One region of the Klebsiella sp. A52 genome, then DNA from elsewhere that is predicted to be linked to it. Evidence: predicted binding sites of a transcription regulator. Region 1 holds the regulator's gene; each other region holds the start of a gene.
The links. Region 1 encodes sigma-54, which starts transcription at its own class of promoters, with help from an activator protein. Its sites were predicted from a motif close to GTTGGCACANNTTTCGCTNT; they were not measured.
Positions count from the first base shown of each region.

Region 1 (7,820 bases):
GACGTGATCAATCATCTGACCGGCGAAACGATGGCGGAAAGCCGCAACGTGCTGATTGAAGCGGCGCGTCTTGCGCGCGGCGCTATTCAGCCTTTGGCCAGCGCCCGTGTGGACGATCTGGATGCGCTGATTGTGCCAGGCGGCTTTGGCGCGGCGAAAAACCTGAGTAATTTCGCCGCCCAGGGGAGTGACTGCGTCGTTGACCGCGATCTGCAGGCGTTAACGCTGGCGATGCACGAGGCGGGTAAGCCGCTGGGCTTTATGTGTATCGCGCCGGCGCTGTTGCCGAAGATTTTCCCGACACCGCTGCGGATAACCATCGGTACCGATCCGGATACTGCCGAGGTGCTGGAAGAGATGGGCGCGGAGCACGTGCCGTGCCCGGTTGACGACATCGTGGTCGATGAAGACAACAAAGTGGTGACTACGCCTGCTTATATGCTGGCGCAGAATATTGCCGAGGCCGCCAGCGGTATTGAGAAACTGGTCGATCGCGTACTGGTTCTCGCTGAATGAGTAAGCGTGTTGCGCCGCTGGCGATGATCAAGCGCCTGCTGTTACGCCTGGCGCTTATCTGCGTGGTTTTCTGGGGCGGCGGTATCGCCGTATTCAGCGTTCTGCCGGTGCCGTTCTCAGCGGTGATGCTCGAGCGCCAGGTTAGCGCCTGGTTCTCCGGTGATTTTCATTATGTCGCCCATTCTGATTGGGTTGGTATGGACGAGATTTCCCCCTGGATGGGGCTGGCGGTGATTGCCGCTGAAGATCAGAAATTCCCCGACCACTGGGGTTTTGACGTGCCGGCAATCGAAAAAGCGCTGGCGCACAACGAACGGAATGAAAATCGAATTCGCGGCGCGTCGACGCTCTCTCAGCAGACGGCGAAAAACCTGTTTTTATGGGATGGCCGTAGCTGGCTACGCAAGGGGCTGGAAGTGGGCCTGACCGTCGGTATTGAAACGGTCTGGAGCAAGAAACGCATTCTCACCGTGTATCTGAATATCGCCGAGTTTGGCGACGGTATTTTCGGTGTTGAAGCGGCGGCTCAGCGCTATTTTCATAAGCCGGCCAGCCGTTTAACCCCTGCAGAGGCCGCGCTGCTGGCGGCGGTATTACCGAATCCGATTCGGTTTCGCGCCGATGCGCCATCAGGTTATGTTCGCAGCCGACAGGCATGGATCCTGCGCCAGATGCGTCAGTTAGGCGGCGAAGGCTTTATGCAGGCCAATAAGCTGCATTAACCGCAATCCCGCCGGGAGATGCTTAGTCTTCATCAAACCCGGCGTTGAATAGCGCGATCACCGCCGCCAGCGCTTCGACTTCCTGCGGGCCGCTGGCCTCCACCTCAATTTGACGACCTTTGGCGGAATCGAGCATCAGCAGGGCGATAACGCTATTGGCTTCCGCCTCCGTGCCTTCGTCGTTGCGTAGCAACACTTCCGCATCGAAATTCTGCATTAGCTCGAAAAGCTTCATCGCCGGGCGCGCATGCATGCCCAGCTTGTTGGTGATTTCAACGGTTTGCTTGACGGTCATGATTTACGTTTTTCCAGCGTCCGGTGACGAGACTGCACGTTCTTACCGCGCGAGCGGAAGTAGTCAGCCAGCTGTTCGGCAATATAGACCGAGCGATGCTTACCGCCGGTACAACCAATGGCCACCGTCAGATAGCTGCGGTTATTGGTTTCCAGCATTGGCAACCAAAGCTCCAGATAGCTTCGGGTCTGATAAATAAAGTTATGCACTTCCGTATGGCGATCGAGGAAGGCGGCAACCGGTTTATCGAGGCCGGTCATGGGGCGTAGCTTCGGATCCCAGTGCGGGTTCGGCAGGAAACGGACGTCAAAAACGTAATCGGCATCGATAGGGATACCGTGTTTGAAGCCGAATGATTCAAAGACCATCGTCAATTCACGTTCGCGTTTACCTAGCAGGCGGGTACGCAGCATCTCGGCCAGTTCATGCACCGACATTTCGGAAGTATCGACGATCAGGTCCGCGCGCGAGCGCAGCGGCTCGAGCAGATCGCTCTCTTCGTCGATCGCGCTTTCGAGCGACAGATTCTTGCTGGAGAGCGGATGCAAGCGGCGGGTATCGCTGTAGCGGCGGATCAGGGTGTTGCGGTCGGCATCAAGGAACAGCAGCTGCGGGGAGAAGGATTCCGGCAGGTTCTGCATCGCTTGTTCAAAGATTTCCGGTGATTCCGGCATGTTGCGCACGTCGATGCTGACGGCCGCGGAGATATCGCGGTCGGCCAGCGTTCGCGCCAGCTCAGGCAACAGCACTACCGGCAGGTTATCCACACAGTAGAAGCCCATATCTTCCAGCGCTCGCAGGGCGACGGATTTCCCCGAGCCAGAGCGGCCGCTGACGATCATCAGTACCATGTACCGTTTCTCCTCAGTACGATAAAGGTTAAGGCGCGACTCACGTTAAGCGTCATCGCTGCTTCCTGCTTCGGTGATGATCTCATACAACTCTTCATCGCTCACCGCAGCGCGCAGGCGACGGCAGATGGTTTTGTCCGCCAGACGTTTGGCGACCAGCGAGAGCGTATGCAGGTGGGTTTTGGTTTGATCGGCCGGCACCAGTAGCGCAAACAGCAGATCGACCGGCTGATTGTCGATCGCATCGAAGGCGATCGGCGTTTCCAGCTGCACAAAGACGCCAACGGCGCGCAGGGTATCCTCTTCAAGCTTGCCGTGAGGGATCGCAATGCCGTTGCCGATCCCGGTACTGCCCATTTTTTCACGGGTCAGGATCGCTTCAAAGACCACCTGCGGCGGTAAACCTAGCTGCTTCGCCGCCAGTTCGCTGATGATTTCCAGCGCGCGTTTCTTGCTCTGGCAGTGAACCTGGCTACGGGTACAATCCTGGTTAAGGACATTGCTCAGTTGTAGAGCGGAATCGTTGTTCATCATAATTTCACCTGAGCTGCCCTTATCCGCGGGCTGCGGATAAGGGCGATCGCCCGGACAATTAGTGTTGTTTCAGTTTATCTTTATGTTTTGTTAACTGTCTTGCCAGCTTATCGATAAGACCATCGATAGCGGCATACATATCCTGCCCTTCCGCACTGGCATGGATTTCGCCACCGTTGACATGCAAATTGGCGTCCGCGATTTGCGTCACCTTCTCTACTTTTAACACAATATAGACCTGGTTGATCCTATCGAAAAACTGCTCCAGTTTGCTGAACTTCGTGGTGACGAAGTCGCGCATAGCAGGAGTGATCTCGACGTTGTGTCCTGTAATGTTGAGCTGCATAGTGTCTTCCTTATCGGTTGTGTCAGACCAGTTGTTTGCGCTGGTTTGACGGCGGAATGGATAAAGACTCTCGGTACTTAGCAACAGTGCGCCGTGCCACCATAATACCCTGATCGGAGAGCATGGTGGTGAGCTTGCTGTCGCTCAACGGCTTCGCGGGGTTTTCCGCGGCGATTAACTTCTTCACCAGCGCGCGAATGGCGGTAGACGAGGCTTCGCCGCCGCCTTCGGTATTGACATGGCTGGAGAAGAAATACTTCAACTCAAAAATACCTCGTGGACTGTGCAGATATTTTTGCGTGGTAACGCGTGAAATTGTTGATTCATGCATCTCGACGGCCTGGGCGATATCCGCCAGCACCATCGGTTTCATAAATTCTTCGCCCTGCTCAAAGAAGGCCTGCTGCTGTTCGACGATGCAGCGGCTGACGCGCAGTAGGGTATCGTTACGGCTCTCAAGGCTCTTAATCAGCCAGCGGGCTTCCTGCAGGTTGCTGCGGATAAATTGGCTGTCGGCGTCGTTGCGCGCATTATTGCCCATCGCCGCGTATTGCTGATTAATCTTCAGCCGCGGAATGCTATCGGAATTGAGCTCGACAACCCAGCGGCCGCTAACCTTGCGCACCAGCACATCCGGGATCACGTACTCCGGCTCGCTGGTTTGTATGGACTGCCCCGGCCGCGGATCCAGCGACTGGATCAGGCAAACCGCCTCTTTCAGAACGTCTTCTTTCAAGCGGGTGACGCGCATCAGGCTGCGGAAATCGTGGTTGGCCAGGAGATCAAGATGCTCGCTGATGATCAACCGCGCCTCTTCCAGCCACGGCGTCTCTTTGGCAAATTGTGAAAGCTGGATCAGCAGGCAGTCACGGAGATCCCTGGCGGCGACGCCGACCGGATCGAAACGCTGCACGCGTTTGAGTACCGCTTCCACTTCCTCAATGCCAATTTCATCATCTTCGATACTATCGACAATGTCCTGAATGGGAATAGTAAGGTAGCCGGTATCGTCAACGGCATCGACGATGGAGGTGGCAATCGCGCGGTCGGTATCGGTGAAAGGCGTGAGCTCAACCTGCCACATCAGATAATCCTGCAGGCTCTGGGTGGTTTCACCCTGATAGATCGGCAGTTCATCGTCCTGGTAGTCGACGCCATTACCCGACGGCGTGCCGGCGGTGTAGATTTCATCCCAACTGGCGTCCAGCGGGAGCTCGTCCGGCATCTCTTTTTGTTCGAGCGCGTCGACGGTATCCAGAGACTCGCGGTCCTCGGCTTCTGTGGTTTCAACCTCTTCGTGAAGATCGGTTTGCTCAAGCAACGGGTTACTCTCCAGCGCCTGCTGGAGTTCTTGCTGGAGTTCTAACGTGGACAGCTGCAACAAGCGGATGGCCTGCTGCAGTTGGGGCGTCATGGCAAGCTGTTGGCTTAGCCTTAATTGCAAACCTTGCTTCATGTTCAGGGTCAATATCTCCGGCTAAAACGTCTATAACCTCTACCCTATCAGAGTCTGAAGTCTTCCCCAAGGTACACGCGTTTAACCTGCTCGTCTTCAAGGATTTGCTGCGGGGTGCCGTGGGCGATGAGATGGCCCTGGCTTACGATATAAGCTCGTTCACAGACCGCCAGCGTCTCCCTGACGTTATGGTCAGTAATGAGTACGCCAAGCCCGCTGTCGCGCAGGTGTTCGATGATGCGTTTAATATCGATAACGGAGATGGGGTCGACCCCGGCGAACGGTTCATCCAGCAGGATGAATTTGGGGTTCGCCGCCAGCGCGCGGGCGATTTCGACGCGGCGGCGTTCACCGCCGGAGAGCGCCTGGCCCAGGCTATCGCGCAGGTGTTCGATGTGGAATTCTTCCATCAGCTCTTTAGCGCGATCTTCACGCTGCTCGCTGCTGAGATCGTCGCGAATCTGCAGCACCGCCATCAGGTTATCGTAGACGCTCAGGCGGCGGAAGATAGAGGCTTCCTGCGGCAGGTAACCAATGCCGCGGCGCGCGCGCGCGTGCAGCGGCAGCAGACTGATATCTTCATCGTCAATGATAATGTTGCCGGCATCGCGCGGCACAATGCCCACCACCATATAAAAGGTGGTGGTCTTACCGGCGCCGTTCGGGCCCAGCAGACCGACGATTTCACCGGAGTTGACGGTCAGGCTGACGTCTTCCACCACGCGGCGGCCTTTGTAGGCTTTGGCGAGGTTTTTTGCAGTTAATGTTGCCATAACGGATTACTTACCTTTCTTTTGCTGATCGCCGCTTTTGTCCTGCAACTGCGAAGGCACCAGTACCGTAGTCACGCGGCCGCCTTTGTTGCTGAAGGCCTGCATTTTCTGCTCTTTCACCAGATAGGTGATTTTATCGCCCTGAATATTGCTATCCAGCTGTTCCAGATGCGCGTTACCGGTCAGCACCACGAAATCGTTCTGCAGTTCATAATGCATTTTCGACGCGCGGCCTTTCACCGGTTTGCCGTTGTCCTGCATCTGATAGAAGGTGGCCGGATTGCCGAAACCGTCGATCACCTCTTTGCCTTTTTCACCGCCAGGGCGGGTAACCACGACCTTGTCGGCATTGATCTTAATGGTCCCCTGGGTAACGACCACATTACCGGTGAAGGTCACGACGTTACCCTGCATATCCAGCGACTGCTGATCGGATTCGATGTGAATCGGCTGATCGGTATCGCCGGTTTTTGCCAGAGCCGGCAGGCTGGCGGCCAGAAGCGCGCTTGCGAGCGCAATGTTAAGGCTGAGTTTGTTTGTTCTGAATTTCATAAGAGGTTCTAACCTTTTCAATCAGCTCGGCATTTTTGCTGCGTAGGTTCCCGCGCATTTTCAGGCCGCTGGAATTAAATGTTGTTCCGTATAACGTCACCATATCGTCAGAGGTTACATCCTGGGTCACCAGGTTCACCTGCGCGTTATCGGTGGTAATTTTGCGCAGTTGAGAGTCGGGGCTCAACGCGTCGACCTCAACGTGGCCGTAAAGATACAGCATACGGTCGTTGGTTAACTTGGCTTTATCCGCTCTGATTGACCAGGCCGGAACCTTGTTGGTATCAAAGGTGGTCATTACCGGGTTGGTGAACCACGATACTTCTTGTTCGGAAAAGTATTCGACATGCTCGGCTATCAGACGATAGCTCAGCGCGCCTTCCGGGCTGTACACCACGGTATCGGTATGCTCGCTTTTATACGTCGGATCGTTAGGATTGACCGCGACGGTCGCGGTGTCGTCCGTACTCGCCAGGTTCAGGCCGATCAGGATCAACGCGACCAGCGATAGTAAGATGATAACCCAACGTCTGGTTTTACTCATATTGATTGCCCTTTGGCCTCATCAAGCTTGCCCTGCGCCAATAGTAACAAATCGCAGACTTCGCGTACCGCGCCGCGTCCGCCGTTAATTCGCGTGACATAGTTCGCCCGCGGGAGCAGCAGCGGATGCGCATCGGCGACGGCGACGCTTAAACCGACCTCCGCCATTACCGGCCAGTCGATCAGATCGTCGCCAATGTACGCGACTTCATCGGGGCGAACCGCCAGTTTGCTTAATAATTCGCGAAACGCCAATAGCTTATCGGACTGACCTTGATACAGATGCGTAATGCCCAGCGTCTGGCAGCGGTCTTCTACCAGTTTAGCTTTTCGCCCGGTAATAATCGCGACTTCAATACCGGAAGTCAGCGCGCAGCGGATCCCGTAGCCATCGCGGACGTTAAACGCTTTCAGTTCTTCGCCGTTGTTGCCCATATAGATAAGGCCGTCGGAAAGCACGCCGTCGACGTCGAGGATCAGTAAACGGATCTTCGCCGCCCGGTCGATAAATTCCTGGCTTACCGGCCCGTAGCAGGTGTCGACCTGGGCATCAGCATTATTCATTATTTTATCCTTACTTACACTACGCCAGCGCGCAGCAGATCGTGCATATGTACCACACCTAGCAGTCGGTCGCCATCGGCAACCAGCACGCAGGTGATATGGCGGGACTGCATCAGGTTGAGCGCATCTACCGCCAGCATGCCCGGACGAATGCGGATCCCGCCTGGGGTCATGACTTCAGCGATGCTGGCGTTACGCATATCGACGCCGGTATCAAAGACGCGGCGCAGGTCGCCATCGGTGAAGATGCCGATGATATTCATCTCGTCATCGCAGATGGCCGTCATGCCTAAATTCTTACGGGTGATTTCCAGCAGCGCATCGCGCAGGGTGGCCTGCAGGCCGACGTGAGGGATCTCATCGCCGGTATGCATAATATCATTGACCCGCAGCAGCAGCTTACGACCAAGTGCGCCGCCGGGGTGTGACAGGGCGAAATCTTCGGCGGTAAAGCCGCGAGCTTCGAGCAGCGCTACGGCAAGGGCGTCACCCATCACCAGCGCGGCGGTGGTGCTGGAGGTCGGCGCCAGTCCTAGCGGACAGGCCTCTTTCGGCACTTTCACACATAGATGAATATCGGCGGCGCGCGCCATGCTGCTGTCCGGACGGCTGGTGACGCAGATAAGCGGCACCTGCTGGCGTTTAAGCACCGGAATCAACGCCAGAAT
Region 1 covers NZ_CP074437.1:1,891,380-1,899,199, forward strand. Annotated here, with positions in the region: gene elbB (isoprenoid biosynthesis glyoxalase ElbB) at 1-516, shown strand, start outside; gene mtgA (monofunctional biosynthetic peptidoglycan transglycosylase) at 513-1,238, shown strand; gene npr (PTS phosphocarrier protein NPr) at 1,261-1,533, opposite strand; gene rapZ (RNase adapter RapZ) at 1,530-2,384, opposite strand; gene ptsN (PTS IIA-like nitrogen regulatory protein PtsN) at 2,430-2,918, opposite strand; gene hpf (ribosome hibernation promoting factor) at 2,977-3,264, opposite strand; gene rpoN (RNA polymerase factor sigma-54) at 3,287-4,720, opposite strand; gene lptB (LPS export ABC transporter ATP-binding protein) at 4,768-5,493, opposite strand; gene lptA (lipopolysaccharide ABC transporter substrate-binding protein LptA) at 5,500-6,045, opposite strand; gene lptC (LPS export ABC transporter periplasmic protein LptC) at 6,014-6,589, opposite strand; gene kdsC (3-deoxy-manno-octulosonate-8-phosphatase KdsC) at 6,586-7,152, opposite strand; gene kdsD (arabinose-5-phosphate isomerase KdsD) at 7,167-7,820, opposite strand, start outside.

Region 2 (7,820 bases), 560 kb from region 1:
ACGATGGCGTCACTCAGGCGATGACCCGCAACGGCGTGACGCTGCAGGCGGAAAGCCGCGCGGTGGAAGCCAAAGAGCGGTTGATGAAACACAAAATCAGCGCCGCGCCGGTAGTGGATGAAAACGGCCAACTGGTCGGCGCCATCAACCTGCAGAACTTTTACCAGGCAGGGATCCTTTAAGCCCCAGACGTTTCGCCAGCCGATGCAGGTTGGCGACGTCCAGTTCCAGCGCACGGGCGGTCGCCGCCCAGTTGCGCTGGTTCGCCTCCAGCGCGCGGCTAATCGCTTCTCGCTGAAAAGCTTCGGTCGCCTCGCGCAGATTGACGTTTCCCGTCGCGGGCGCCGCTGCCGCCGTCTCAGTCGGCAACATCGGCGCCGCCACCGCAAACTGGAAATGCTGCGGCTCCAGCACCACTTCATCGCCGGCCTGGGTGGCCCGCGCCAGCACCACCGCCCGGTGAATAGCATGCTCCAGTTCGCGCACGTTGCCCGGCCAGGACCACTGCTGCAGCCTGTTTCGCGCCGCCTCAGCCAAAATGACCCGCGCCAGCCCCATCCGCAGGCGGCACTGCTCACAGAAATAGCCCGCCAGCAGCACCACATCGTTTTCCCGCTCGCGTAGCGCCGGAACCGATAGCGGGAAGACGCTCAGCCGATGGTACAGGTCGGCGCGAAAGCGCCCTTCCACCACCTCCTGGCGCAGATCGCGGTTAGTCGCCGCCAGCACCCGCACATCGACCCGCAGGCTGCGGTCATCGCCGACGCGCTGAATATCGCCATACTGCAGCACGCGCAGCAGTTTCGCCTGCAGCGCCAGCGACAGTTCGCCGATTTCGTCAAGGAACAGGGTGCCGTTATCAGCCATCTCAAATTTACCGCTGCGGTTGCTGATAGCCCCGGTAAACGCCCCTTTCACATGGCCGAACAGCTCGCTCTCCGCCACGCTTTCCGGCAGCGCCGCGCAGTTGAGATAGACCAGCGGATTAGCGGCTCGCGGCGACCCCTGATGCACCGCCTTCGCCACCAGCTCTTTACCGGTGCCGGTTTCGCCGCTAATCAGCACGTTTAAATCCGAGGCGGCGACGATATCGATCTCTTTTTTCAGCTGCAACATAGGGGCCGACAGGCCGATAATCTCCTGACGCTCAGGCTGCGCGTAATTCACCGGCTGCGCCGGCAACACGTTTTGCGCCTCAAGGCGGGCGATGAGCAGCGCGTTATTCAAGGCGCCAGCCACCAGCGCGGCAATCAGCCGCAGCTCTTCATCGCTGAAGCTATCGAAACGGTCGGCATCCATCCCGTCCAGGGTCAGCGCGCCAATCAGCGTCTGCCCGGCAAACAGCGGCAGGCCAACGCAGGCGTGAACCTTCAGGCTCTCATGGCCGGGGATCAGCCCGTCGTAGGGGTCGGGCAAGTCGCTATCCGCCGGGAAGCGCACCACATCCCCGGCACGCGCAATCGCCTCAAGCCGCGGGTGCCCTTCCAGGACAAAGCGCCGACCGAGCACATCCTGCGCCAGGCCATCGATCGCCAGCGGCACAAACTGATGCGCCTCATAGCGCAGCAGCGCCGAGGCATCGCAGCCGAGAATCTGCCGCAGGGTAGTAATCAGGCGCGAAAAACGGTCGCTGTGACCGATATCGCTTTGTAAATCAATGGCGATTCTCGCCAGCGCGTCGACGGAAAAACTCATTGCCGCTCCATTGTCATTTTGACAATACACATTGTCATATCGACTATTTTAACAATAGTCATTTTGACAGCAACCAAAATCAACAAAAATTAAAAATACATAATTATCAATGAATTAAAAAGTTGGCACGCAACTTGATATAAGCCAATCAACTGAGTTTAAACACACTGTATTGATTGAGGTTGCTATGTCTATTGCGGTTAAAAATAACATTCTTTGGGTTGGCCAACGCGATTGGGAAGTGCGTGATTTCCACGGTACCGAATATAAAACGCTGCGCGGCAGCAGCTATAACAGCTATCTCATCCGTGAAGAGAAAAACGTGCTGATCGATACCGTCGATCATAAATTCAGCCGCGAGTTCGTACAGAACCTGCGCAGCGAAATCGATCTGGCTGACCTCGACTACATCGTCATTAACCACGCCGAAGAGGACCATGCCGGCGCGCTGACCGAACTGATGATGCAGATCCCGGATACGCCGATTTACTGCACCGCCAACGCCATCGACTCGATCAACGGCCACCATCATCATCCAGAGTGGAACTTCCACGTGGTGAAAACCGGCGATACTCTCGATATCGGTAATGGTAAACAGCTGATCTTCGTGGAAACGCCGATGCTGCACTGGCCTGACAGCATGATGACCTACCTGACCGGCGACGCGGTGCTGTTCAGCAACGACGCCTTCGGCCAGCACTACTGCGACGAACACCTGTTCAACGATGAAGTGGACCAGATTGAACTGTACGAACAGTGCCAGCGCTACTACGCCAACATCCTGACACCCTTCAGCCGCCTGGTGACGCCGAAAATTACTGAAATCCTCGGCTTCAACCTGCCGGTGGATATGATTGCCACCTCCCACGGCGTGGTCTGGCGCGATAACCCGACGCAAATCGTCGAGAAATACCTCGAGTGGGCGGCGGATTATCAGGAAGATCGCATCACCCTCTTCTACGACACCATGTCCAATAACACCCGCATGATGGCGGACGCCATCGCTCAGGGGATCACTGAAGTCGACCCGCGGGTAGCGGTAAAAATCTTCAACGTCGCCCGCAGCGACAAAAACGACATTCTGACCAACGTTTTCCGCTCGAAAGGCGTACTGGTGGGCACCTCCACCATGAACAACGTGATGATGCCGAAAATCGCCGGGCTGGTGGAAGAGATGACCGGGCTGCGTTTTCGCAATAAACGCGCCAGCGCCTTTGGCTCGCACGGCTGGAGCGGCGGCGCGGTAGACCGCCTGTCCACCCGCCTGCAGGATGCCGGTTTTGAGATGTCGCTGAGCCTGAAAGCCAAATGGCGCCCGGATATTGACGCGCTGGAACTGTGCCGCCAACACGGACGCGACATCGCCCGCCAGTGGGCCCTCTCGCCGCTGCCGGTTGCTGAAGCAGCGACAACGCCGGAACAACGGGACTGCGCCTGTGCTGCCGCCGCGGCCGCCGATCTCGGTCCCATGATGCAGTGCAGCGTGTGCCAGTGGGTCTATGACCCGGCGAAAGGCGAACCTAACCAGGATGTACAGCCGGGTACGCCGTGGAGTGAAGTGCCGGACAATTTCCTCTGCCCTGAGTGTTCTCTTGGCAAAGATGTCTTTGACGTACTGGCGATGGAGGCAAAATGAGTGATGGCATCGTCATCATCGGCTCGGGCTTCGCGGCCCGCCAACTGGTGAAAAATATTCGTAAGCAGGATACGCAAATTCCGCTGACGTTAATCGCCGCCGATAGCATGGATGAGTACAACAAACCGGATCTCAGCCATGTCATCAGCCGCGGGCAGAAGGCCGACGATCTGACCCTGCAAAGCGCAGGCGAGTTCGCCGAGCAGTACAATCTGCGTTTGTTTCCCCATACCTGGGTAAGCGATATCGACGCCGAAAACCGGTTAGTGAAGAGCCAGGATAACCAGTGGCGCTACGACAAACTGGTGCTGGCCACCGGCGCGACGCCGTTTATCCCGCCGGTGCCGGGGCGCGAGCTGATGCTGACGCTGAACAGCCAGCGCGAATATGGCGCGGCGCAGAGCCAGCTCCGCGATGCCAAACGGGTGCTGATCGTCGGCGGCGGCCTGATTGGCTGCGAACTGGCGATGGATTTCTGCCGCGCCGGTAAAGCGGTAACGGTAGTCGATAACTCAGCCAGCGTGCTGGCGGCGCTGATGCCGCCGGAGGCCAGCAGCCGCCTGCAGCATCGGCTTACCGAGATGGGCGTACATCTGATGCTCAAAACGCAGCTTGAGGGGCTGGAGCAAACCGCCGACGGCATTCGCGTCAGCCTCGACCGCCAGCGCGCGATAACCGTCGATGCGGTCGTTGCCGCCGCCGGCCTGCGCCCGGAAACGTCGCTGGCGCGTCATGCCGGATTGCAGATTAACCGCGGCGTGGTAGTCAATAGCCAACTGCAAACCAGCGATCCGGCAATCTATGCGCTCGGCGACTGTGCGGAAATCAACGGTACGGTACTGCCGTTCCTGCAGCCGATTTTACTCAGCGCCATGTGCCTGAGTAAAAATTTGCTGGCGCAAGCGGGCGAGCTCACCTTGCCGCCAATGCTGGTGAAAGTGAAAACGCCGGATCTGCCGCTGCATCTGGCCGGCGACACCCGCCGCGACGATCTGACGTGGAATATCGTGGCCGCTAAAGAGGGGCTGGTGGCGAAAGGTCTGGATGCCGAAAACCAGCTGCGGGCCTTTGTGGTGAGCGAAGATAAAATGAAGGAAGCCTTTGCGCTGCTCAAGCAACTGGTGAGGTGATTACCGTCCAGGCGACCCTGTTTTGCCGGGTGGCGCTACGCTTACCCGGCCTACGGTCCATGCGGCCTGCCTTTAATTTATTCACCATGCTGGCTGAAACTGCCGCTGTTGGTGGCCACAAAATCGCTGAGACGTTACAGGCAGGCCGGGGCAGCCCGCATGGATGCGGGCTGAGGGCCGTGTTTTGCACGGATAATGAGATGGACGCTCCAGATTTTACGGTATCAAAGTACCAGACTGGATCGTTGCAATACGTCCTAAAAAATGAGGAGCGTCCACATGAAAGTATCAACTCTTGGTATCGACCTGGCAAAGAACGTTTTTCAGCTTCATGGCGTCGATCACGAAGGTCATACTATTTTGCGTAAAAAGCTCACCCGGGCTAAGTTTGTTCAATTTGTTATTCAACTGGAGCCTTGTCTGATTGGCATGGAAGCCTGCTCATCCAGTCATCATTTCGCGCGACTATTCACCCGCTATGGTCATGAGGTAAAACTCATCCCTCCGCAGTATGTAAAGCCTTATGTGAAAACGAACAAGACGGATGCAGCAGACGCTGAAGCTATCTGCGAAGCGGTCACCCGCCCGAATATGCGTTTTGTACAGATAAAAACCGAAGAGCAGCAGGCCGTTTTAGCGTTACACACTGAACGGGGAATACTTATCCGTGAGCGGATCGCCTGTTCCAATAGTTTAAGAGCCACACTTGCTGAGTTTGGTATTACGATTGCGGCCGGACAAAGCCATTTAACCCATGAGCTGCCAGCCATTCTGGAGGACGACGAAAATGGTTTATCTCCCTTCGTCAGAACCAGCATCTACAGACAGTCTAAACATATCCGGGAACTTGAGGAGCAAGTTAAACAGGTAGAACAAGCTCTGGCCTCCTGGTACAGAACGCAGGAAGCCTGCCAGAGAATGGCCAAAATCCCGGGGGTTGGTATGTTAACGGCCACTTATGTGATAGCGGCAGTGGGTAATGCCCGACAATTCAGTACTGCAAAGCAGTTCGCTTCATGGCTGGGGCTGACACCAAAGGAACATTCCAGCGGCGGGAAACAGCAACTGGGAGGGATCAGCAAACGTGGAGATGGATATTTCCGATACCTGCTGGTTCACGGCGCACGCGCACTTACCGCCTGGGTCAACCGGAACGGCGCGGTTGAGAAGAATGCCTGGCTTCAGGGACTACTTGAGCGGAAGCACTGCAATGTAGCTGTTGTCGCCATGGCGGCAAAAACAGCCAGGATCATGTGGTCAATGTTGACACACAATACTGAATATCAGCCTCGCCAGCTCGCCTGACACAAGGTCAGTCAATCTGACGAGGTGCTGAAAAAGAGTTAACGTCCTGGTAGGTGCAGGTGACTTCAGAAGATGGCAAAACAGGTAAGACCGCAGGCAGGATACACCGAGAGGTAGCAAGGGCAAGTCAGCTCGCACAGGATGATTGGTACCTGCCTGGCGGATTTCATCATGGTTCGGGATAAAGAAATCCCATCAGAAACCGGATATATGGCTGCACCTACCCGTTTTATTACTGAACTGAAGAAAGCATTGCATTCCGGGAGCGTCCATATAGGCTGCCTCGGCCCGACCCGAAGCCTGCCGGGATAAGTCGAAGGCACCACGAAGTGGCGATTTTGGCGGCCAGAGCCCGGGGGTACAGGGGGCGGCGGCGACTGGCCGCCCCCTGTGCGCTCCCTGCGCCACGGAAAACATATTGCAGAAAAATTAACCGGGAGCGCAATATCCTCTGAAACGACACGCGATAAACGTTTTTCTAAAGCGAAAAAGTTGCAAACCGATAACAGTATCTACAGTTCTGGTGAGGTGATGGTTTTCCCGGCTCGCGGCGTAAACGCCTTAGCCGGGCTACAGTATTGTCCTGGTAGCCCGGCTAAGCGCAGCGCAAGCCGGGAAAATAACCAGCCTAGCGCGCCAGATTATCGTAGCCGCGCCAGCGATAATTTAGCACCGACAGCGCCCAACAAACGACGAACAGCCCCACCACCACAAACCCGGCATCGCCGAGGTTATCGTTTAACGCCCCTACCCAGCGCCACACCCCGCCGCTTAGGGCGAACTTATCCATTAACAGCCCCAGCGCTTCCAGGCCGCCGATAAACAGCGCCACCACCACCGAGGTACCGGTGATGGTCATATTGTAATAGAGCTTGCGCTGCGGCTTACTGAACGCCCAGCCGTAGGCGCCGACCATCAGCACATTATCAAGCGTATCCACCAGCGCCATACCGCTGGCGAACAGCGCCGGGAAGACCATTATCGACCAAATCGAAATGCCGCTCGACGCGCCGGCGGCGGAAATACCCAGCACGCCGATTTCGGTGGCGGTATCAAAGCCGAGACCAAACAAAAAGCCCACCAGATACATCTGCCAGCTGCGGCTTATCAGCCGGAAGGTTTTGCCAAACAGCCAGCTCATCATGCCGCCGCCGCTAACTATCTCATCGCTGACCTTTTCACCGCGCTTCCACGCCTGGAAGCTGCGCCACACGCTGCGCAAAATCACCAGATTGACCAGCGCCATCGCCAGCAGGAACAGCGCCGATACCGCGGTGCCAATCACGCTGCCGGTATCGTGTAGCCAGCTCATCTGCTGGCTGAAGGCGGTGGCCGTCGCGGCAATCGCCGCCGACGCCAGCACCACGATCGACGAATGCCCTAGCGAAAACCACGCCCCGACGCCAAACGGCCGCCGCCCCTGCTGCATCATCTTGCGGGTGACGCTATCAATCGCCGCAATATGGTCGGCGTCGACCGCATGGCGCAGACCGTAACCCCAGGCCAGCAGACTGGCGGCCATCAATGCCCCGCTATCGCCAAACGCCTGAAACGCCCATAGCCAGGCCAGGGCGTTCGCGGCGATAAGTCCCAGAACCAGCGCCGCCGCACGCGGCTGTTGGCGTAAAATCATCGTTATCATCTTAAATCCTTTGAGACTGCCAGCGGGCGGCGGCCACCACCGCCTGACCGTAGGCGATCGCGCCATCGCCAGCGGGAAGCTGCTGCGGCAAAAGCAAAGTAAAATCAGAAAGGTAATCGCTGAGGCGGGCGGCGAGCAGCTGATTATGCAGTACGCCGCCGCTACAAACGATTGTCGCGATCCCGCGGGAAGCGGCGCAGTCACGCGCCATCGCCGCCAGCCCCCAGGCCAGCGCATCATGAAAGGCCCAGGCTTTCTGCGCGGGCGTCGCCTGCCAGCGCAACCACTGTCGCCAGAAGGTGGATAAGTCCAGCTCGCCGCCGCGCCAGGGCAGCGTGACCGGATGGCTGACGCCCGGACAGCTGGCGGCCAGCGCCTCCAGCCGACAGGCCGCCTCGCCTTCGTAGCTCAG
Region 2 covers NZ_CP074437.1:2,452,834-2,460,653, reverse strand. Annotated here, with positions in the region: gene gutQ (arabinose-5-phosphate isomerase GutQ) at 1-182, shown strand, start outside; gene norR (nitric oxide reductase transcriptional regulator NorR) at 145-1,695, opposite strand; gene norV (anaerobic nitric oxide reductase flavorubredoxin) at 1,883-3,331, shown strand; gene norW (NADH:flavorubredoxin reductase NorW) at 3,328-4,461, shown strand; gene KGA69_RS11555 (IS110 family RNA-guided transposase) at 4,741-5,766, shown strand; gene KGA69_RS11550 (HoxN/HupN/NixA family nickel/cobalt transporter) at 6,395-7,408, opposite strand; gene hypF (carbamoyltransferase HypF) at 7,410-7,820, opposite strand, start outside.
Region 2: norV (anaerobic nitric oxide reductase flavorubredoxin) is a predicted target of sigma-54. The motif match lies at 1,817-1,836, and genes of this name have one in related genera.

Region 3 (7,820 bases), 1.8 Mb from region 1:
TCAAAAAGCAATGCCGGCAGCGCCTTCGCCGGAAGGTCTGCCCTCTGAAACCGATATCGCCCGTAAGCTGGTGCATTTGTTGCCGCCGCAGGCGAAAGAGAAGTTTCTCAGCGACAAACCGCTGGAAATTCGCCCGGTAGAGTTCCATAACCCGCTGAAAGGCCACGTTGCCGAACCCACCCGCCAGGTGTGGATCCGCGCCAACGGCGTAGTGCCGGATGATATTCGTGTCCACCAGTCGCTGCTGGGCTATGCATCTGATTTTAATTTCCTGCCGGTTGCGCTGCAGCCGCACGGCGTCGGCTTCCTTGAACCAGGTATGCAGGTCGCCACCATTGACCACTCAATGTGGTTCCACCGCCCGTTCAACATCAACGAATGGCTGCTGTACAGCGTCGAAAGCACCTCTGCCTCCAGCGCCCGCGGCTTTGTTCGCGGCGAATTCTATACCCAGGACGGTATTCTGGTCGCCTCGACGGTGCAGGAAGGCGTCATGCGTAACCGCAATAACTAATTCGCGACGGGCCCACAACGGGCCCGCTTACCTTTAACGGCCAAGCAATTCGCGCGCATCGGCAATAAAATCCCCCAGCAGTCCGTTGCGACTCTGCCGCCGCCAGCATAACGTGAGCGTCGTTACGGCAAAGGTCTCTTCTAACAGGCAATAACTGACTTCCGACACCAGCATGGCGCTTTGCGTCTCGGGCACCAACGTCACCCCCATCCCCATCGATACCTGGCCAATCGCCGTGGAGACATCACGCGTGTACTGAATCTTACGGGGTGTAAAACCCGCCTGCCGACAGGCGCTGATGGCTGACCATCCCAATCCGACGCCGCTGGGATCCTGCTGAATGAAAAACGTCTCTTCCGCCAGCGCCGCGAGTGGAATTGCGCGCCTGCTGGCGAGCGCATGATGGCGAGGCACCACCGCCACCAGCGGCCGGGTCGCAATATCCAGCGACTCCAGTTCATCATATTGCGCGCCTGGCGAGCGGATAAACGCCAGGTCGACCGTTTCGCTTAATAAACCGGTTATCAGATCGTTAACGTTATGCTCTTCAATTAGCAAATCGGCTTCGGGTTGGCGTTGACGATAATTTCGTATTAACACGCTCAGCGCCGGGTCAAAAATAGCCGAGCCAACGTAGCCAATTTTCAACTGCCCTTTACGCCCCTGTCGCAAACTGCGCGCATTCTCGCGAAATTTATCGCAGTGGCCGAGAATCATTCGCGCCTCGGCCAGTAAAAATTGCCCTTCGGCGGTCAGGGCGACGTTGCGTCGATCGCGAGTGAACAGCGGTAGCTCCAGCGCGCTTTCGAAACTTTTAATCTGCTGGGTCAGCGCTGGTTGCGTGATATGCAGACGCTGCGCCGCCCGGCCAAAGTGCAACTCTTCCGCCAGAACCGTAAATGCCTGTAGTTGTCGATAATCCATCACGCCCTCCCGAAAACACTGATAATAATCTCTTATTAAAATAAGGGGAAATGTGATTGGACTCTTATCGGTATCTGGTGAGAATTAATAGCCATTGCCAGAAAACTGAAGGAAGCACGATGTCTGAACAACATGTAAAAGTAACCGATCTGCGTTCTGCTTTGGCGCTATTAAGTCAGTACGATAATGAACTGATCTACACCGACGAACCCGTCGACCCCATTGCCGAACTCTCCGGCGTATATCGCTACGTTGGCGCCCACGGCACCGTTCAGCGCCCGACCCGCGTTGGCCCGGCGATGATCTTTAACAAGGTCAAAGGCTATGATGATGTCAGGGTGCTCATTGGCCTGCTGTGTTCGCGGCAGCGCGTTGCGCGCCTGTTTGGCACCACGCCGGAAAATCTGGCGTTTATGCTCAAAGACTCCGTAGCGAATCCTATCGCGCCAATCACTATCCCGCGTGAACGAGCGGCCTGCCAGGAAGTGGTGCATCTGGCAAGCGATCCTGATTTCGATATTCTCAAAATATTACCCGCGCCGACTAACACCCCGGAAGACGCCGGCCCCTACTTTACCCTCGGTATGTGCTATGCCGCGGATCCGGAAACCGGCGATCATGACGTCACCATCCACCGCCTGTGCGTACAGAGCAAAGACGAAATCTCAATGTATTTCGTACCGGGTCGTCATCTCGACACCTTCAGGCAAAAAGCCGAGGCTGCCGGGAAAGCGTTGCCCATCTCGATTAGCATCGGCGTGGATCCGGCGATTGAAATTGGCGCCTGCTTTGAACCACCGACCACTCCTCTCGGGTTTGACGAACTCTCTATCGCCGGCGCTCTGCGTAATCAGGCGGTCGAGCTCAGCGAATGCGTGAGCGTCAACGCCCGCGCCATCGCCAATGCCGAAATCGTTATTGAAGGTGAACTGCTGCCTGGCGTGCGGGTACGCGAAGACCAGAATACCAACAGCGGCAAAGCCATGCCGGAGTTCCCCGGCTACACCGGTAGCGCTCAGGCGGAAGTGCCGGTGATAAAAGTTAAAGCGATTACCCACCGCCGCCACCCGATTCTGCAAACCTGTATCGGGCCGAGCGATGAGCATACCAATCTGGCCGGGATCCCGACCGAAGCCAGCATTCTGCAAATGGTAGAGCGCGCGCTTCCAGGCTTCGTACAAAACGTCCACTGCCCCTCTCCGGGGACGGGTAAATATCTCGCCGTGCTGCAGGTGAAGAAACGCACGCCAAGCGATGAGGGCCGTCAGCGCCAGGCGGCGCTACTGGCCTTTTCCGCCTTCTCTGAGCTGAAGCACGTGATGCTGGTCGATGAGGACGTCGATGTATTCGACATCAACGACGTCATGTGGGCGATGACCACCCGCTATCAGGGCGATGTCAGCACCGTGTTTATTCCCGGCGTACGTTGCCATCCGTTGGATCCATCATCCGACCCGGCCTTCAGCCCATCGATTCGCGATAGCGGTATTGCCTGCAAAACCATTTTCGACTGCACCGTTCCGTGGAATATGAAAGCCCACTTCCAGCGCAGCCAGTTTATGGAAGTGGATGTTGATCGCTTTATCCCTGGCTTCAGTAAGAAATAAATTCCACGCAAAGAAAAGCCTCCCGGACGGGAGGCTTTGACGCTTATGGAGATTGCTCGCTTTATCAGGCGTTGTAGGCGTTTTCGCCGTGGCTGTTGACGTCCAGCCCTTCGCGCTCCTGCTCTTCCGGCACGCGCAGGCCGACGGTCATCGCCGCCACTTTGAAGCCGATATACGCGACGACGGCGGACCACACCACGGTAATGCCGATACTTTCCAGCTGTACCAGTAACTGATGCCCCATCGTTACGCCTTCCGCATAGCCGACCCCGCCAAGGGTGGTAGAGGCGAAGATGCCGGTCAGGATACAACCGATGATGCCGCACACGCCGTGAACGCCAAACACATCGCATGGGTCATCGACGCGCAGCCAGCGTTTCAGCACCGTGACGCCCCACAGCCCGGCCAGGCCGGCGATGATACCAATAATCAGCGAGCCGCCAACGCCAACGTAGCCGCACGCCGGAGTAATGCCGACAAGGCCGGCAATCGCGCCGGAGCAGGCACCCAGCAGCGACGGTTTACCGCGAGTGGCCCATTCGCCGAAGGTCCAGGCCAGAATCGCGCCAGCGGTCGCCACGACGGTATTCACGAAGGCCAGCGCGGCAATTTCGTTGGCCGCGCTTGCGGAACCGGCGTTAAAGCCGAACCAGCCAACATACAGAATCGCCGTACCGGTAAAGACCATCGGCAGGTTATGCGGTTTAAACGCTTCTTTGCCAAAGCCCACGCGTTTGCCCATCATATACGCGCCCACCAGCCCCGCCACCGCGGCGTTGATGTGTACGACGGTACCGCCGGCGAAGTCCAGCGCGCCATGGGTCGCCAGCAGGCCGCCGCCCCACACCATATGCGCAATCGGCACGTAGGAGAGCGTGAGCCAAACCACCACAAAAATCAGTACCGCGGAGAAACGAATACGTTCCGCCAGCGCGCCGACGATCAGGCCCACGGTGATACAGGCGAAAGAGCCCTGGAAAGCGACATGGATATACTGATAGAACGACCCCATTAACGCTTTCAGTTCAATATTTTTCAGCATGACCCAGTCGAAGCTGCCAAAGAAGCTACCGCCGCTTCCGAAGGCAAGCGTATAGCCATAGATAACCCACAGCACGCAAACCAGGCCAAAAGTCACAATGACCTGAGTCAGCATTGAGAGCACGTTTTTACCGCGAATCAGGCCGCCGTAGAACAACGCAATGCCGGGGATTGTCATAAACAGCACCAGCGCGGTGCAAATCATCATAAAAGCGTTGTCGGCTTTATCCGCCACCGCCGGTTCGGCCGCCAGCGCCAGTCCCGGAAGCAGCGCCAGCGCTCCCAGAGCCGTTTTCATCGTCGTTCTCATCATCTCTTCATCCCCATCGCTGTGTGGTCAGGCAATTACAGTGCCGCTTCGTCGGATTCGCCGGTACGAATACGAATCACGCGCTGCAGTTCGGCGACAAAAATTTTGCCGTCGCCAATTTTTCCGGTCCAGGCGGCCTTGCCTATCACCTCGACAACCTCGTCCAGCTGATCGTCGGCAATCGCAATATCAATTTTTACTTTTGGCAGGAAATTGACGCTGTATTCGGCGCCGCGATAGAGCTCAGCATGGCCTTTCTGGCGGCCGAAGCCTTTCACTTCCGTGACCGTCAGGCCCTGAATGCCGATGGAGGACAACGCTTCGCGAACGTCTTCCAGTTTGAATGGTTTGATTACCACGGTAACCAGCTTCATAAATCCCCTCCAGTCAGTATTTGATAGTGGCCGCTGCTAACACAGGAGATAAAGCAAGGGATATGCCAAAAATGAAAACGGGCCGTGAATCGGCCCGTTTACGGAGAAAAAAACGCGAGGATGTTACTGGCGAGACGGCAAATGACCGCTAATGCGCAAAAATGCACCAATACGGTGCGCCCTTAGTGAGCAAATTGCACCACTTCATGTCACCCCTGCACCAATGCCTGCTGATGGTGCATCAGGCGCTCAGCGACTCCTCCTCAACGCTGGCGGCTAGCTCTTCGCCAGCCAGCTGTAGCTGGTACATCTGCCAGTAGCGGCCCTTCGCCGCCAGCAATTGCTGATGGTTTCCGCGCTCGACGGCCTGGCCACGGTGCAACACCAGGATCGTATCAGCCTCGACGATAGTCGACAGACGGTGGGCGATGACGACCAGCGTGGTGTGCTCGCGCACTTTCGCCAGCGCCTGCTGGATAGCCTGCTCGGTACCGGAGTCGATATTCGCTGTCGCTTCATCGAGGATCAGCACCTGTGGCGTTTCCACCAGCACGCGAGCCAGCGCCAGCAGCTGTTTCTGGCCCACCGACAGGTTGTTGCCCTGCTCGCCCAGTTGGGTATAAATCCCGTCGCTCATTTCGCGGGCAAGGTCAGCGAGCTGCACCGCCTCCAGCGCTTCCCAGACCTGCGGCTCGCTGATATCGCGCCCCAGCGTCACGTTGGCATAGAAGGTATCGGCTAATACCACCGGATCCTGTTGCACCATCGCGACGCCCCGACGTAAAGCGCTGTGGCTTAACGACGACAGCGGGCGGCCATCGAGGCGAATTTCGCCTTTAGTCAACGGGTAGTAGCCCATCATCAGGCTGGCCAGCGTGCTCTTGCCGCTACCGGTATGGCCAACCAGCGCCACAAAACCGCGCGAAGGAATATCCAGATTGATATCCTGCAGCACCAGCCGGTCGTCGCGATAGGCGAAAGAGACGTTATCAATCGCCACCGCGCCGCTGCGTAACGGCGCGGTATCGCTACCCCAGCTCTGGCGCGGACGGTCCATCAGTTCAAACACGCGCTCGCCCGCCACTACCGCCTGCTGCAGCATCGACTGCTGGGTGGTAAGTTCGATCAGCGGTTCGTTCAGGCGTCCGAGGTAGCTAATGAAGGCGTATAACACCCCGACTTCGATACTTCCGGAAGCGCTAAAACCAAACAGCATCAGCAGGCCGCAGAGGATCAGCGATGAAAACAGGCTTAACAGCGGGCGCAGCAGAAAACCATCCAGACGCAGCGTCTGCATGCGCGCCAGATAGTGACCGTAGCTGGCTTCACGCATCCGCTCGCCGAATCGCGCCTGCTGGCGGAACTGCTGAATAACGCCCATGCCGTTGATGACTTCGTTGAAGCCATCATTGATATCGGCAAGCCAGGCGCGCATGCGACGCACGATCGGCGTGCTGTAGCGCTGATAGATAGCCATGACAATCAGCACCGCCGGGAAGATAGCCACCGCCACCAGCGCCATTCGCCAGTCGAGACTAAACATCGCCACCAGCATCGCGCCAATCAGCGCCGCGCTGCGCAGCACTGTCGCCACGACCGTCACGTACAGGTCGCGAATCACTTCGGTGTCGTTGGTAACGCGCGAAATCAGTTGACCGACCGGTTGTGTATCAAACTCGCTGAGCGGTTGGCGCAGCGCGGCGTCCATCACATCGCTGCGCAACTGCTGCACCACGCCGACCGCCGCCCGGTTAAACAGCAGCGCCTGGTTATAGTGCAGCGTAGCGGCAAGGATCTGCAGACAGATATAGGCCGCCGCCAGGCCGCTGACCAGCTTCACCGGCAGCGATTGTTTCGCCACCATGTTATCAATGAAATAGCTTATCAGCAGCGGGCCGCTGACTTCCGCAGCCGCCGCTATCCACATCATGATGACCGCAATGATAAGCGGCTTACGCCACGGCGAACCGTAGGCCAGCAGACGTTTAAGGGTCGGCCAGAGATGAGCGAAATTACGCATCAACCGCCTCCTCATCCTGCGGCGCATCGTCAAGCGCCGCTTCCAGTTGCTGATAGCGATACATATCGCGATACCATCCCGTCTGGACGACAAGCTGCTCGTGGCGGCCGCGCTGCGCGATATGGCCGTGTTGCAAAACCAAAATTTCACTGGCTTCGGTTAATGCTGAGAGGCGATGGGCGCTGATGATCACCGTCCGCCCCTCCCCCCACTGGCGCAGGTTATGCAAAATATCATGCTCCGTCCGTCCATCAACCGCCGACAGCGCGTCATCGAGGATCAGGATTTCCGCCTCCAGCAGCAGAGCGCGGGCAATGGAAATTCGTTGTTTCTGACCGCCGGAGAGCATCACCCCGCGCTCGCCGACTTCCGTTTCATAGCCCTGCGGCAGGCGCAGAATATCATCATGCACGCTGGCCAGCCGCGCGACGCGCTCGATTTGCTCCCGGCTCGCGTCCGGTTTACCCAACGCAATGTTATTCGCTACGGTATCGGAGAACAGGAATGGGGTTTGATTGACCACCGCCAGTCGCCCTCGCCAGCTATCAAGCTGCAGGCGGGTCAGCGGAATATCATGGAAACGGATATCCCCCTCGGTGACATCAAAATGGCGCTGGATAAGGGAAAGAATGGTGCTTTTCCCGGCTCCCGTCGGACCGCAGATACCGAGCATCTGCCCCGGCCGCAGAGTGAAGTTAACCTTCTCCAGCGACGGTTTCGCCGCCTGCGGATAGATAAATTCACGCACCGCCACGTTAAGCGAACCGCGCCCCTCCGGCACCGTTTCGGTGCCATCGTTGACTACCGGCGCTTCTTCCAGCATCGAACGAATACGTCCGTAGGCGGCGCTACCGCGCTCAACGATATTAAACATCCACGCCAGCGCCAGCATTGGCCAAATCATCAGGCCAAGGTACATGACAAAACTGGTTAACTGGCCAAGGGTCAGCTCGCCCTGCAACACCAGCCAACTGCCGCCGCCGATTGCCAGCAGGTTGGCCGCGCCAATGGCAATATAAATTGTCGGGTC
Region 3 covers NZ_CP074437.1:86,003-93,822, forward strand. Annotated here, with positions in the region: gene tesB (acyl-CoA thioesterase II) at 1-514, shown strand, start outside; gene KGA69_RS00425 (LysR substrate-binding domain-containing protein) at 548-1,438, opposite strand; gene KGA69_RS00430 (UbiD family decarboxylase) at 1,558-3,045, shown strand; gene amtB (ammonium transporter AmtB) at 3,110-4,399, opposite strand; gene glnK (P-II family nitrogen regulator) at 4,432-4,770, opposite strand; gene KGA69_RS00445 (SmdB family multidrug efflux ABC transporter permease/ATP-binding protein) at 5,012-6,790, opposite strand; gene KGA69_RS00450 (SmdA family multidrug ABC transporter permease/ATP-binding protein) at 6,783-7,820, opposite strand, start outside.
Region 3: glnK (P-II family nitrogen regulator) is a predicted target of sigma-54. The motif match lies at 4,821-4,840, and genes of this name have one in related genera.